DNA from 2 places in the Fictibacillus sp. NPDC058756 genome. Region 1 is predicted to be linked to the other one. Evidence: riboswitches for the same ligand, from Rfam matches in the RefSeq annotation. Region 1 holds a riboswitch; the other holds the start of a gene.
What was found. Region 1 has a riboswitch for cobalamin ahead of ACFW35_RS06880 (ribonucleoside-diphosphate reductase subunit alpha). Riboswitches for the same ligand answer to the same signal wherever they lie in the genome.

Region 1 (8,137 bases):
TAAAAGATTATGTTCATGAAACGGAGAAAAAAGTAATTTCATCTTATTTAAAAAAGATGGACGGAGACATAAAAGCTGTAGCTAATGCTCTTGGCATCGGAAAAACAAATTTGTACGATAAAATAAAAAAATATAAAATATAAATCAATTTTTGTATTCCGAAAAACCGGAAAACCATTCCGTTTTTTCGGAATTGTTCATTTTATTAACTTTTGACTGCTAGTATAGAGAAAAATAAAAAAATATAGAGAGTAGTAAGCGTTTTTTGGTATTATTTTTCCGATTTTTCGGAATATATAGAGCGAGAATTCATGTGGTTTGCGGGTTTAATAATTGGCACAAAACTTGCAATAGTATAATTGGGAGTATATTAGTAGAAAGGAGATTACTTATTTAAAAATGTAAGCGCTTTTATGAATTCGGAATTTTTATTTAAGAAATGGGGGAAAGAAAATTGGACATTATTATTATTTTATTATCATTATTTTTCCTGATGTTTGTAGCTTATCGTGGTTTTAGTGTCATTTTATTTGCACCGATTGCTGCCTTGTTTGCTGTTTTGCTAACAGAACCAGGCCATGTACTTCCGTTTTTCTCAGGTGTATTTATGGAGAAAATGGTTGGCTTTATTAAGTTATACTTTCCGGTCTTCTTGCTGGGAGCAATATTTGGTAAGGTCGTCGAGATGTCTGGATTTGCAAAATCAATCACTCAGTTTGTAATCAAACTAATCGGACCGTCGCGTGCAATGCTGGCAATTGTACTGGTAGGAGCTATTCTTACTTATGGCGGGGTATCACTTTTCGTGGTGGCATTTGCACTTTATCCATTTGCTGCAGAATTATTTAAGCTTGCAGATATTCCTAAGAGGCTTATTCCCGGAACAATTGCACTTGGTGCCTTTACATTTACGATGGATGCTTTTCCAGGAAGTCCTCAGATTCAAAATATTATTCCGACATCATTTTTCGGAACAACCACGTGGGCTGCACCTTGGTTAGGATTTATAGGCGGTTTGTTTGTTTTTATTCTTGGGATGGTTTACTTAGAATGGAGACGAAGACAGGCAGCAGCTAAAGGTGAAGGGTATGGTACAGGCCATAGCAACGAACCCGAGAAACTCGAATCAGAGAAGCTCCCAAATGCTTTTATCGCGATCTTGCCTCTTATTTTAGTAGGTATTTTTAATAAATGGTTTACGGTTCTTATACCAAAATATTATGGTAAGACATTTGATTTCTCAGCAATTGGTATGAAAAATGTACCGGAGATCCAAATTCCAACACTTGCTGCTGTATGGGCTGTTGAAGGAGCTCTAGTTATTGGGATTATCACAGTACTGCTGTCTTCTTTTAAAAGAATCAAGAACAACTTTAACAAAGGAATCAATTTATCCATCGGCGGTGCACTGCTTGCTACTCTAAACACTGCGTCAGAATATGGATTTGGCGGTGTTATCGCAGCACTCCCAGGTTTTGCAGCTGTAAACAATGCTATGTCAAATACGATAAAAGACCCATTAGTAAACGAAGCTGTTACAACCACTACGCTAGCGGGTATTACAGGTTCAGCTTCAGGCGGTCTGAGTATTGCACTGGCAACTATGAGTGAAACATATGTAGAACAAGCAAACAAGCTTGGAATCGATACAGAAGTTCTTCACCGTGTTGCATCCATGGCGAGTGGCGGCATGGATACATTGCCTCACAACGGTGCAGTAATTACTCTTTTAGCGGTAACCGGTCTAACTCATAAGCAGGCGTATATCGATATCTTTGCAATGACACTTATTAAAACAGCAGCTGTATTTGTTATCATCGGATTGTACTATATGTTCGGGATTGTATAAGTCATTTAAGTTAAGGAGCGGATATCTGTGGAATCGTTCGTAAAAGATAAAGTTGTTTTTATTACAGGGGCAGCAAGCGGAATCGGTCTTGAGTTAGCTAAATCATTTGCTCAGAACGGCGCAAAAGTTGTAATAAGTGATCTGAATGATGAGAAGGCAAAGGCTTCTGCTGATGAACTTAACAATAAGGGATATGATTGTTTAGGATTAGGCTGCAATGTAACAGATGAAGACGATTTGAGGGGTGCACTCGATGAAACACTTCAGCACTATAATCGGATTGATGTATTGATCAATAATGCTGGACTGCAATATGTATCACCGCTAGAAGAGTTTCCAACTGAAAAATTTCAGCAGCTGATAAGTGTAATGCTTACAGCTCCATTTATGGCAACGAAGCACGTGTTCCCAATCATGAAAAAACAAGGGTTCGGACGTATTATCAATATGGCATCTATTAATGGACTAGTAGGATTCGCCGGAAAGGCAGCTTACAACAGTGCTAAACACGGCGTTATCGGTTTAACGAAAGTAGCCGCTTTAGAAGGGGCCGAATATGGCATAACGGTAAATGCTGTTTGTCCTGGTTATGTAGATACTCCACTTGTTAGAGGTCAGCTTGAAGACCTTGCAAAAACACGTAAAGTGGAACTTGAAAAAGTTTTAGAAGAAGTAATCTATCCTTTAGTTCCTCAGAAACGGTTATTAGATGTACAGGAAATTGCTGATTATACGATTTTCCTCTCAAGTGAAAAAGCGAAAGGTGTTACTGGCCAAGCGATTGTAATTGATGGAGGTTATGTGGCACAATAATAGAAGTCTTTGAAAATGCTTTTTCATTGACAATTACTATATTTGGTGTCAAAGTAAATGATACAAACCTATATATGGAGATTTCAGGTGCCGGCTTTAATCCGGCTTAAAAGGGAATTCGGTGAAATGCCGAAGCTGTCCCCGCAACTGTAATTGTGGACGAAATGGAACTGCCACTGTACTGATTAGCTATGAAAATGGCTGCTGTATGGGAAGGCCCAAAGTAGGATGAAGCATAAGCCAGTAGACCTGCCTGAATCTCTTGTTTTCTTTTCCTCGGGGATTGGGAGAAAGAACGGTATTTAACTCAAGCAATAGTCTTGTAAGTTTTCTATACGTTCCTTACCCCTCTTCCTGATGAAGAGGGGTTTTTATTATTGGCTTCTTTCTAAAATTGGTGCATTTTTTTCTTCCTATACAAGTTGATTGAAGCGTAAGGTGTGAGACTCATATGGGACGAGCGGTCAGGTGGAGACTCCTAATGGCGCAAAGCGGCAGGAGGCTCACCGCACGCCCCATGGAAAGCGAGCAGCCTGAAGCGGAAATCAACTACTTTCGAAGAACAACAATGTATACGAAAACAGCCTTATTATTTTACTAAGGAGTGGTCTTAAAATGGAAAATACAGTAGCAAAATCTTCTCTCGGGGAATGGCTGCAAGATTGTGTTGCATCATTTCCAGAACTTGAGGGAGAATTGTTTTTAGCAAGAGCTGAAGAGTTAGAATTAAAAAATAATAATCGTGCAGCGCTTTTCAGACAGTTGATTATGGAGGCTTTAAATTGTTTAAGTATGGAGGAACCACAATGGACATTTGTAGCAGCACGCCTCTATTTAAAGCAGCTGTATGAACAAGTGCAATTGAATAAAGGATCTGACGAGAAACCACCATATTCTAATTTATACGGACTTATTGAGCATTTAGTAGACCTGAAAATTTATAATGATACGATTCTCTCTTCTTATAGCGCTCAGGAAATTAAAGAAGCCGAAAAGTGTATTGTACCTGAAAAAGATGAACTTTTTACATATATCGGGTTAAAGACACTGGCTGACAGGTATCTCGCTAAAGGATTTAACCATGAGTTATATGAACTGCCGCAAGAACGCTGGATGGTGATTGCTCTTTTCTTAATGAAAGATGAGGATCGTAAACATCGGATGGAGCTTGTAAAAGAAGCTTATTGGGCACTTTCAAATCAGTACATGACTGTCGCTACTCCAACTTTAGCGAATGCTGGTAAAAGCTATGGACAGCTTAGTTCTTGTTTCATTGATACAATCGACGATAGTCTTCGCGGTATTTTTGATTCAAATACTGATGCGGCGACTGTATCAAAAGGAGGAGGAGGACTTGGAATTTACCTCGGCAAAATCCGTTCAAGAGGTTCTGATATAAGAGGATTTAAAGGCAATTCTTCCGGAGTTATACCATGGATGAAACAATTGAACAATACAGCCGTTTCCGTAGATCAGCTTGGACAGAGGCAAGGGGCAATTGCAGTTTATCTGGATGTGTGGCATAAAGATATATTGGAATTTTTAGATGCAAAATTAAACAATGGCGATGAAAGAATGAGGACGCATGATCTTTTTACAGGGGTCTGTATTCCTGATTTATTTATGGAAAAAGTAGAAAAACGTGATGACTGGTATTTATTTGATCCGCATGAAGTGAAACGATTCAAAGGCTATTCGCTGGAGGATTCCTATGATGAGCAAAAAGGATACGGCAGTTTCAGAGAAAGATATAAAGAGTGCTTAAACGATGAAAGAATATCAAAAAAATGTATTCCTGCAATAGAAGTAATGAAAAGAATAATGAAGTCTCAGCTTGAAACAGGCACACCATTTATGTTTTATCGAGATACTGTTAATAGACTTAATCCTAATCCGCATCAAGGTATGGTTTATGCATCTAATCTATGTACCGAAATTATGCAGAACATGTCTGCAACCACAGTTCAATCAGAAGAAACTGAAGATGGAGAGATCATCATTCGAAAAACTCCAGGAGACTTTGTTGTCTGTAACCTATCATCTCTCTCGCTGGCAAAAGTTGTTGGAGATAATGTGTTGAAAAGAGTGATTGATATTCAAGTCAGAATGCTCGATAACGTAATTGATCTTAACTCCATAGATGTTCCGCAGGCAGTTCTTACGAATAAAAAATATAGAGCAATAGGTGTCGGAACGTTTGGCTGGCATCATCTTCTTGCAAAAGAGGGGATCAAATGGGAAAGTGAAGAAGCCGTCACTTTTGCAGACAAACTTTATGAAAAGATTAATTATTACGTCATAAGTGCGAGCAGTGATTTGGCGAAAGCAAAAGGTAAATACCATGCTTTTTCAGGTTCAGATTGGCATTCTGGAGACTATTTTGCAAAAAGAAATTATGAAGCTGAAGAATGGCGCTATTTAAGAGAAAAAGTAAGAAGCCAAGGAATACGGAACGGTTATCTGATTGCAGTTGCACCAAATTCATCAACCTCAATCATTGCTAATTCAACGCCTAGTGTAGATCCAATCTTTAAAAAGTTTTATTCGGAAGAAAAGAAAAATTATAAAATACCTGTAACTGCTCCTGATCTGAACGCAGAGACTGCATGGTTCTATAAATCAGCTTTTCATATTGATCAAAGGTGGAGCATAGTACAGAATGCAGCTAGGCAGAGACATGTTGATCAGTCTATATCATTTAACCTTTATGTAACTCACAACATAAAAGCAAAAGAGCTGCTGGACCTTCATCTGCTTAGTTTTGAAAAAGGACTTAAAACAACTTATTACACAAGATCAACTTCAATCGAACTTGAAGGGTGTGAAAGCTGTGAAAGTTAAAGTGAACACAAAATTACAAGAAAGAAAAATATATGATACCAGTGCACCAAATGCTTCTACAAGTGTTATTAATGGACATAGCTCCAACATCCTGAATTGGGACGACGTCCGTTTTCCGTGGGCTTACCCATTATATAAAAACATGCTGTCAAACTTTTGGACGCCATTTGAGATCAATATGTCCAGTGACAGTAAACAATATGTTAATCTATCTGAGAAAGAGAAGGATACATTTAATAAAATAATCGGGCTTCTCGCGTTTTTAGATAGTGTACAAACTGATTATTCAAGCAGAGTTTCGGCTTATTTAACAGACTCTAGTCTTTCGGCGCTTATGGCAACCCTCTCCTTTCAAGAGGTTGTTCATAATCAATCGTATTCTTACGTATTATCATCACTCGTTCCAAAATGGAAACAAGATGAAATCTTTGAATATTGGAAAACAGATCAAGTACTGCGTGAGAGAAATGATTTTATCGCAAAAGGCTATGAGGAATTTATAAAAAACCCTAACCCGGAAACTTTCATAAAATCAATTATTTATGATGTGATCTTAGAAGGATTAAATTTTTATTCTGGCTTCAGTTTCTTTTATAACTTAGCAAGAAATCAAAAGATGGTATCCACATCAACGATGATCAATTATATAAACAGAGATGAACAGCTTCACGTGTACTTGTTTTGCAATATATTCAAGGCTGTACTTCAAGATTTTCCGGAAATTGATAAAGAAGAACTGCATCAATTTGCTAGGGAAACGTTTAAAACTGCCGCTGAGCTGGAAATCAAATGGAGCAAATATATTATTGGAGATTCATTCGAAGGAATTAATAAGACCGACTTGGAAGACTATATCAAGTTTATGGCGAATAAAAGATTATACGAACTAGGATTTGAAAAGTTATATCCCGAATATAAGAAAAATCCTCTTCCTTGGATAAAAGCATATTCTGATGTTAATTCAGGAAAAAGTGATTTTTTTGAACAGAAATCGAGACAGTACACTAAGGTTTCTGACGAAAATGGATTTGATGAATTATAAAAAGCCGGATATTCATTCCGGCTTTTTTCTTTAAAGTCTTTTATAATGAACTGCATAAGAAAAATTACTTTAGTTCTTCCTTTACCTCGAATTGCTGACTAACTTTTTCGCATTCTTCGTGATATTTTTCATGTGTCCGCTGTATGACATGATCAAATACTTCATCCATTTCACTGCTTAAGATCTTAATTCCTTCACCAGTAATACCACCTTTTACGCATACTTTTTGTATAAGTGTAGGCAGCGTATAGACTTCTTTTTCAAGTAATTTACCCATTCCAATAATCATGTCGCTGGCTAGCTGAGTTGCTTGGGCTTTCGTTATATCGGTTTGATTAACCGCACTATTAATAAAACATTGCAGCACGTAGCCGATAAAGGCAGGACCGCAGCTAGCAATATCAGAAGACACCCGAGTGATATTCTCATCTATAACTAAAGGAGTTGAAATGAAAGACATCAGATTAAGCAATTTTTCTCTGTAGTCAGGGTGGCAGCGGCTTCCAAACGAAATAAGAGATGATCCGGACAAAGCTCGATTATTTATGCTTGGAATGGCTCTTGCTATATTGCAGTCAAGAAGTTCTTCAAGCTGTTCACATGAAATAGGACTTGTAATAGATACAAGCAGCTGATGTTTTGAAATATAGTTTTTATTAGTTGAAAGCAAAGAATAAAATTCATGAGGTTTAACACAAATAAATACGATATCAGCGAACCGAAATACTTCTTCTGGTGTATTCCCTATCTTAATTTTTGGATAGGCATGCTGCAGCATTTCCGCTTTGGACAGGGTGCGGTTAGTAACCATCAACCGTGATGGGGAAATGGCTGAAGATTCTATGAAAGAAGCAACGAGAACGCTTCCCATATTCCCGGTTCCGATAATTCCGATCTTCATACCTTAACCTCCTTCCTCTACCTTAAAATCTATGCGCTCAATGTTTTGTTTATGATTTTGTAACGTTCCACCTTCACAGAAAAAAGGAGTGGACTTTTATGATTCAGCTGAAAAAGCATATTAACTTGGTGCTCGGAGCTGGTTTATTACTTGTAATTTTGTTTGGAGTGTACATTTACAAAAATATAAACAGTCATACTGAGACGGTGAATTCACCCGACCAAATGCCTATGATTAAAGATGAAACAATTGAATCTGAAACTGAAAAAAATGAGAAAAAAGCTGATAACTCAGATCCTATTATGGTTGATGTTCAAGGAAGTGTTAAAAGACCTGGTGTGTATGAAATGAATAATGGTGATCGAGTGATAGACGTAATTAGAAAAGCGGGTGGTTTTTTAGAGGAAGCAGAAGCGCGATCCGTAAACCAGGCCGAGAAAATTTCTGATGAAATGATCATATATGTTGCAGCTAAAGGGGAAGAAATTCATCCCTTATCTTCTAATATGGGAAATGATAAAGAAGATTTATTAAATATTAATTCTGCTGATCTATCTGAGCTGCAGACGCTTAGCGGTGTCGGTCCCTCTAAAGCTCAAAGTATCATTTCCTACCGTGAGGAATTTGGACCGTTCAATTCAATTGATCAGCTTTTAGAAGTTCGGGGAATTGGTGAAAAAACGATTGAAGA
Region 2 (8,137 bases), 230 kb from region 1:
TGTCGTTTGCAGGGATCGAGACAAAGGACTTAACAGCCTTAACGGTTAGAAAAGACCATACGCTCTGGATAATTGCTCTTGGCGGAATTATTTTTATGATCGGTGTTACGCAAGGGTTATATTGGAACTACAGAAGAATTTGGATTAAACAAAATCAAGATGGAGTGTGGGCAGCAGCTCACACGAATAAGAACTGGTATGGCTTGAAAAAAGATTTAGATTTCCTTAGTGAAAAGACAAGTTTAACAGCTTTGGTCGATAAGGAAACTAATACTAAATAGGAGTACCGTTCGAGCAGGAGGGTTTAGGATGGCTGAAATTAGCAGTACGCTTTTGTATAGCGCATTCATGATTTATTTATTTTCTACCCTGTTTTTTGCGATGTCTATTTCAGATAAAAAAAATGAAAAAGCAGCACATACAAAAAAATGGGGTAAAATTGGATTCATAACTGCATGCGTTGGATTCGCAGCGCAGTTTGGCTATTTCATTACAAGATGGATAGCTAGCGGACATGCTCCAGTTAGTAACCTATTTGAATTCACAACTTTCTTTGGAATGATGATGGTACTTGCATTTATCATTTTATATTCAATTTACCGTACGAATGGATTAGGTGTTTTCGCAATGCCGGTTGCTTTGCTTGTTATTGCTTATGCAAGTATGTTTCCGAAAGATATTTCACCGCTTATACCAGCGCTGCAAAGCGACTGGCTTAAAATTCACGTTACTACTGCCGCTTTAGGTGAAGGAATACTCGCTATTTCATTCGTTTCAGGTCTAATTTATTTAATTCGTACTGTCGATCAATCTGTTTCTTCTAAAAAGACGAAGTGGATTGAGATAGTTTTGTACAGTTTAATAAGTGTAGTAGGTTTCATCGTTATTTCCATGGCTTTCAAAGGTGCAGGTTATGAAGCAAGCTTTGAAATCATGAACGATCAGAACCAAGCGGAAAAGATTGTTTTTGAGATGCCTGCAATTGCAGGACCAGCAAACGGAGAACAGCTGGATGATTCTTTCGGTCCGCTTTTTTCCACACCATCATGGATGAATGGTGCAAATGCATCAATTAAATTAAACACGTTTATCTGGTCACTTCTCTCAGGGGCAATCCTATATGGACTGCTAAGACTGATACTAAGAAAAAGAATTGCGGCTGCGCTTCAGCCGAAGGTGAAAATAAATCCTGATCTTCTTGATGAAATCAGCTATCGTGCGGTAGCAATCGGATTTCCGATCTTTACTTTAGGTGCTTTGATTTTTGCAATGATTTGGGCTCAGGAAGCTTGGTCGAGATTCTGGGGCTGGGATCCTAAAGAAGTATGGGCATTAATCACTTTCTTGTTCTATGCTGCTTATCTTCACCTAAGGCTGTCAAAAGGCTGGCATGGCGAAAAGTCTGCATGGCTTTGCGTATTAGGTTTCTGGATCATTACATTCAACCTTATCGCAGTAAATCTAGTATTAGTAGGATTGCACTCATATGCATAATAGAAGTTTCATAAAAGTCTCTCTTTATTAAGAGGGGCTTTTTTATAAAGTAAAATGAAGAGTATCCTGTTTGTTCCAAGAGGAAGAATTCATGTATGATAGAAACAGGATAGATATGATAGGTATAAATATTTCACTATGATTTCATGTGGAGGCTTGAAAAATGAATACAGAAGCAAAAATTTTAGTGGTTGACGATGAAGAACGAATTCGCAAATTATTAACGATGTACCTTGAAAGAGAAAATTATGAAGTACATGAAGCAGAAAATGGAGAAGAAGCACTTCAAATGGCTGTTTCAATTAATTTTGATCTTATTTTGCTTGATTTGATGCTTCCGGGTATGGACGGTATTGAAGTGTGTGAAAAACTAAGGGAAAAGAAAGCCACTCCAGTAATTATGCTGACAGCAAAAGGTGAAGAGCTAAACAGGATCCAAGGATTTGAAGCTGGAACAGATGATTATATCGCTAAACCATTCAGTCCAAGAGAAGTCATCCTGCGTGTTAAGGCACTTTTAAGAAGATCTTCACCAACAAAATTCCTTCAAACGGAAACCGTTGCAAAAAATGTGGTTGTATTCAAGCATATAACAATCGATCATGACGCTCATCGTGTTACAGCAGGTGGTAAAGAAGTAAACTTAACACCTAAAGAATATGAACTGCTGTACTATTTAGCCAAAACACCAGATAAAGTTTATGCTCGTGAGCAGCTATTGAAGGATGTTTGGAATTATGAATTTTTTGGTGATTTAAGAACGGTAGATACACATGTAAAAAGACTTCGCGAAAAATTAAACAAAGTATCTCCAGATGCAGCCTCTATGATTGCAACAGTTTGGGGAGTAGGATACAAATTTGAGGCGGGAAATGAATGATTTGGAGAAGTGTTGTAGGCAAACTTTCGGTAACCATTTTGTTGCTGGTATTAGTTGTACTGACTGTGCTGACAATATTGCTTACCCAGTTTTTCGAAAATTTTTATGATAATCAGGCAAGAGAACAACTAACAAAAATGGCAGACAGGCTTGTCCTGATCATGGAGAACGATGAAAATAAAGAAGAAGCCATTAGGATCACAAGTGAAATGGCAGAAGCTTATTCAATGTCCATTATGATTATTGACGAAAATCAGGAATCATTTATTGATACAAAATCTTTTAGTGATGCTCCTTACATTCCTGTTTCTGTTTTTAGTGATAACGAACAATTATCTTCAGTAGTGGATGAAGGGAAAAAGATTTATATAAACGGAGAATTTCCAATTCTTTCAGATGGTAATGAATCTGCCCATACGATGATTATTTACGGTGAACCTTATGAAACAGGAACCGGTAAAGGCGGCGTATATGTTTACCAATCGATCGAGAATATAACAAAAACTACAAACCATACGAAATACCTTATCTTTTTAGCGGCTGGTATAGCGATTATACTCACGATCATATTTGCTTTCTTTTTATCTACACGAATAACAGCTCCTCTTAGAAAAATGAGAGAAGCAGCTACATCTGTTGCAAAAGGTGAATTCGATATGAAAGTGCCGATCTTAACACATGATGAGATTGGTGAACTAGGAATGACCTTTAACCGGATGGGACGTCAGCTTAAAAATAATATTACAGCTTTAAACCAGGAAAAAGAACAGCTGACAAGCATCTTGAGTTCAATGGCTGATGGTGTTATTACGTTTGACAGAAAGATGAATATCCTTGTAACTAATCCTCCGGCTGACCGCTTTTTACAAGCTTTTTATTATGAATCAGGCATGAAGAGTGAAGTGAAAGGAAATGTTCCAATTGCTGTCACTCAGCTTTTTCAGCAGGTTGTTTCACTTGAAAGCGAGCAGATGACCGAAATAGACATACAGGGCCGTTCATGGGTTATAGTAATGACACCTTTATATGATCACTCTGTAATTCGCGGTGCTGTTGCGGTTCTGCGTGACATGACAGAAGAGCGTCGAATGGATAAATTGCGAGAGGATTTTGTAGCAAACGTTTCACATGAACTTAAGACACCAATAGCGATGCTTCAGGGATACAGTGAAGCTATTGTAGATGATGTTGCAGAATCAGAAGAAGAAAAGAAGGAATTAGCAGGCATCATTTTGGATGAATCCAAAAGGATGGGAAGGCTTGTTAATGAACTGCTTGATCTTGCAAGATTAGAAGCAGGGCATATGAAGCTCCACTATACACACTTAGCAATTCCACCGTTCGCCGAACGTATCGTCCGAAAATTTCAAGGTCCTGCTAAAGACAGAGATATACAGCTAACACTCGATATTTCTGGTATCCATAATGAGATGGAAATAGATCCTGACCGAATTGAGCAAGTTTTAACAAACTTAATAGATAATGCCATTCGCCATTCTTCACATGGGGGGTTCGTTCGTCTATCAATAGAAACTAGTGAAAAGGCAGTTAAGTTTTTCATTAAAGATAACGGATCAGGAATTAAAGAGGAAGATCTTCCGTTTGTTTTTGAACGCTTTTATAAAGGCGATAAAGCAAGGACAAGAGGAAAATCAGGAGGTACGGGTCTAGGCCTTGCAATCGCCAGAAACATTGTGGAAGCGCATGGCGGCCAAATTAATGTTCATAGTAAAAATAATGAAGGTACGACATTCTCTTTCGTAATACCTCGAACTGTGAAATAAATTATCATTCTTTCCCGATTAATCTTGTTTCATAAGGAACATCGAACAGATTGAAAAAATGATTTCACAATTTTCTCCAGTCGGTTATAATTGATTTGTAAAAAGAAAATTTCATAAGTGTTTTAACAGGTGCTGTCCATATCGGACAAGCATAATAGGGAAAACGGTTAGATTCCGTTGCGGTCCCGCCACTGTAATTGTGAGAAACCTAATTGATCTGCCACTGTGAAAACGGGAAGGCGTTAGGGGACGATGATCAAGAGCCAGGAGACCTGCCTGTTTTGTACATGACATGACCTACGAGGATAGGGGGGTGTTAAAGCAGTGCCATTAAACGGCCGCTGTTTTCTGCCTATACACCAAATTATCTATCTCCTTCGTAGACGAAGGGGATTTTTTTGTTTGGTGAAAAACTGTTTTCCAGAAGCATGTTAGTTTGGGTGTTTTGGTTCCTCTCTTCTTTGAATAGTTGATTGTAGCGCAAGATGCGAGACTCCTGCGCGAGCAGCGGGACAGGTGAGACTCCTAAGGGTGCGAAGCGCCGAGGAGGCTCACCGCACGCCCCGCGGAAAGCGAGCATCCTGAAGCGGAAATCAACCCCTTTCAAAAGCAACAAGGATTACGAAAACACCCTGAAAGAAAAAAGATTATCAACAAGAAAGAGGTTTTATGATGAAAAAGCTTATTTTAGTATTTGCAGCAATGATGATGATAATGGCTGGGTGTGGAACATCTGAGACAAAGAAGGCTTCTGATCAGCCAAAAACTGAAGAAAACAAAAAAGAACAAGTAACCGTTCAAATTACAAAAGATAATGGCAAAGAGAAGGTTGCAGAAAAGAAGGTAGCAATTACGGAACAAACAACAATCATGGATGTTATGAAGGATAACTTTAAGATCGAAACTCAATTTGATGATTCTTTTATCAGCAGTATTGAAGGAATTGCCGGAAACGAACAGGATAAAACATCATGGTTCTTTTCTGTTAATGGTGAAGAAGCAATGAAAGGCGCAAAAGATATCACATTGAAACCTGGTGATACTGTTGAATTCGACTTCCACAAGTATGAATAAGCTGACGATCAGGAGGATTACGATCATTGCTTTGCTTGCAGCAATCTTAACTGTAGGACGTATAGCATTTGCAATGATTCCAAACGTTCAGCCGAATACAACGATTTTAATATTAGCATCATTTGTACTTGGTCCTGTCCAAGGTCTAATTCTAGCTATTTTAAGTACTTTAACTACTAACCTATTCTTAGGTCACGGCCTATGGACTTTCGGGCAGATGATCGCTTGGGGGATTATTGCAGTTTTAAGCGGTCTGCTCGGCAAATACCGTCATATAATGCCATGGTGGGTCATGAGCTTATATGCAAGCTTCTGCGGCTTTCTGTTCGGTTTCATTATGTCGGTAATAATGGGCGGTGTCATTACACAAAAATTCTGGCCATATTATGTGGCAGGGCTGCCATTTGATTTGAACCATGCGATTGGAAATGCAGTATTCTTTATAGTGCTATACAAACCGCTCCTATATATTATGGAGAAGCAGCTAAATAACAATTTTAACAAAACAGCCGCCTATTAAGGCGGTTTTTTATTTTGCCCCTGTTTAACTTCTTATTTAGTTTAGAAAATCTGTAGCACTCTTAGCGAAAGGTTCTTGTCTATAAGGCTGTTGCTTTTGTGGTCTTTTTTTTCATTCTCTCCATTGACAGGTTGGTTGGAGCGCAAGGTGCGAGACTCCTCGAAAATAAAAACCATATTTTCTTCGTGCGATGTAACGCTGTCGAAGCCTTCCTTGTCCTGCGGGATCAGTGGGACAGGTGAGACTCCTAATGGTGCAACGCGCCAAGGAGGCTCACCGCCCACCCCGCGGAAAGCGAGTACCTGGAGCGGAAATCAACCATTTTTCAAGAGCAACAAAGTTTGCGAAAACAGCCTAGCTAAAAACCAGTCCGCCAAGCGCACACACTTTAATTTTAAAAATAGAGTTCAAAAATTTCATTAATTGAATAGGATAGTAAAGTTGATTCTTGAAATTTAGGAGGACAAAATGAGAGACTATCTTAATCGTTTTTTTGCGGTGTTATTTTTAACACTTTGCATCAGTGTGCTTTTTATCGGCGGAAAACTAGGGGCATAAATGCTTGATTGAAAGAGATATTCGTGGTACATATGGTAAAACGTTTTTTAAAAAGGAGACTAATATGCTGACGGATTACCATGCTCATCTCGAAAAAGGAACTTTGACGATTGATTACTTAACGAAATTTGTGGAGACAGCAAAACAAAAAGGAATCGAAGAATTCGGGATATCTGAACACGCTTATCATTTTTATGAAACGAAAAACATTGTTTCGAAACCATGGATGGAAGAAAGACGCTATTATGCGATGGATGACTACATGAATTTATTTCAGAAAGCGGGAGGGTTAGGTTTAGACGTAAGAATGTCTATTGAAATGGACTATACCCCAGGCAGCCACAAAGAGATGGAATCCTTCATTTCATCTTATCCATTTGATTACGTGATCGGCTCTGTTCACTGGGTTGACGATTTTGGAATTGATCTTGCTGAATTCAGAAAAGAATGGGATCGAAGGGATCTGTACGAAACATATAGGGCATATTACGACCAAATCATAACGCTGGCACAATCGAATCTTTTTGATATTGTAGGACATATTGACTTGGTGAAAATTTTTAATCACGTTCCAAAAGACGAGGAATTTTTAATGGAGCAGTATGAGAGGGTAACAGACGCTTTGAAAGATTCAAAAACATGTGTGGAAATTTCTTCAGCTGGTTTACGCAAACCTGTCGGGAGATTATACCCTGAACCTGAGCTGCTTTCATTATGCTTTAAAAAGGGTATTCCTATCGTTTTATCTTCTGATGCCCATGAACCTCATCAAGTAGGGGAAAACTATGAATCTTCTATTGAGCTTGCAAAAAAGACAGGATATACAACACTTATGACTTTTAAAGATGGAGAGCGAAAAGAAGTTGAATTAGGATAACTAAAAAACTTGGCTCATCAGAGCCAAGTTTTTTAATGTATAAATTACAGGTCCAACGGTTTGCAAACGAGCAGATCCTCAATGTTGACTAGTTCTTTTTGAATTTCTTCAGGCAGCTGTGAATCAAATGTTAATACCATCATTGCTTCACCGCCTGCTGATTTTCTTCCTACGTGCATCGTCGCGATATTTATTTTCCGTTCACCTAGAAAGGCACCTACTTTTCCTATAATTCCAGGTGTATCCCGATGTTCAATATATAAAAGAGATCCTTGAGGAACAAAATCTACTGTATATCCATTCAATTGTATAATACGTCCGCCAAACCCTTTAACTAAAGTAGCGGATAGTGTGAAAGTCCTATTTTGTCCGGTAACTTTTACATGAATAATATTTGGGTAGCCGTAGTCATCTGTACCCCGTTTTTCTCCTACTACGATCCCGCGTTCGTTAGCAGCCACCATACTATTGACATCGTTGACAGGTCTGCCGAGTCTCGTTTTTAAGAAACCGCAAAGAAAGCTTCTGGTCAGTGATGTCGTATCCGTTTCAGAGAGTGATCCGCCATATCCAATGGAAATTTCGGTGACAGGCTCTTTGAAAAATTGTGTTGTAAATGATCCGAGTACATGTGAGAAGTCATAATAAGCGATAAGTTTTTCATACGTATCTTTAGTTAATGACGGGAAGTTTACGGCATGTTTTAAAGGTTTATTTAATATAAACGATTTAATCTCATCGCTCGCCATAAAAGCTACATTTTTTTGAGCCTGTATGGTTGAAGCGGCAATATGAGGAGTGACGATAACATTAGGATGATCAATCAATGAACGGTTAACTGGAGGCTCTTGTTCAAATACATCTAGAGCACACCCTGATAGGTGGCCAGTGTTCAAATAGTGCAAGAGAGCTTCTTCATCAATGATGCCCCCACGGGCACAGTTAAGGAG

Region 2: linked by a shared signal. The riboswitch ahead of ACFW35_RS08105 (DUF4430 domain-containing protein) and the one ahead of ACFW35_RS06880 (ribonucleoside-diphosphate reductase subunit alpha) in region 1 are both predicted to bind cobalamin.

The regions. Positions count from the first base shown of each region.
Region 1 covers NZ_JBHYPU010000001.1:1,380,618-1,388,754, forward strand. The annotation lists gene ACFW35_RS06865 (sigma-54 interaction domain-containing protein) at 1-143, shown strand, start outside; gene ACFW35_RS06870 (GntP family permease) at 455-1,849, shown strand; gene ACFW35_RS06875 (3-hydroxybutyrate dehydrogenase) at 1,877-2,662, shown strand; cobalamin riboswitch at 2,732-2,933, shown strand; gene ACFW35_RS06880 (ribonucleoside-diphosphate reductase subunit alpha) at 3,278-5,503, shown strand; gene ACFW35_RS06885 (ribonucleotide-diphosphate reductase subunit beta) at 5,493-6,545, shown strand; gene comER (late competence protein ComER) at 6,610-7,446, opposite strand; gene ACFW35_RS06895 (helix-hairpin-helix domain-containing protein) at 7,545-8,137, shown strand, end outside.
Region 2 covers NZ_JBHYPU010000001.1:1,606,535-1,614,671, forward strand. The annotation lists gene resB (cytochrome c biogenesis protein ResB) at 1-281, shown strand, start outside; gene ccsB (c-type cytochrome biogenesis protein CcsB) at 310-1,494, shown strand; gene ACFW35_RS08095 (response regulator transcription factor) at 1,658-2,374, shown strand; gene ACFW35_RS08100 (ATP-binding protein) at 2,371-4,158, shown strand; cobalamin riboswitch at 4,269-4,452, shown strand; gene ACFW35_RS08105 (DUF4430 domain-containing protein) at 4,831-5,232, shown strand; gene ACFW35_RS08110 (ECF transporter S component) at 5,204-5,752, shown strand; gene ACFW35_RS08115 (histidinol-phosphatase) at 6,375-7,187, shown strand; gene serA (phosphoglycerate dehydrogenase) at 7,232-8,137, opposite strand, start outside.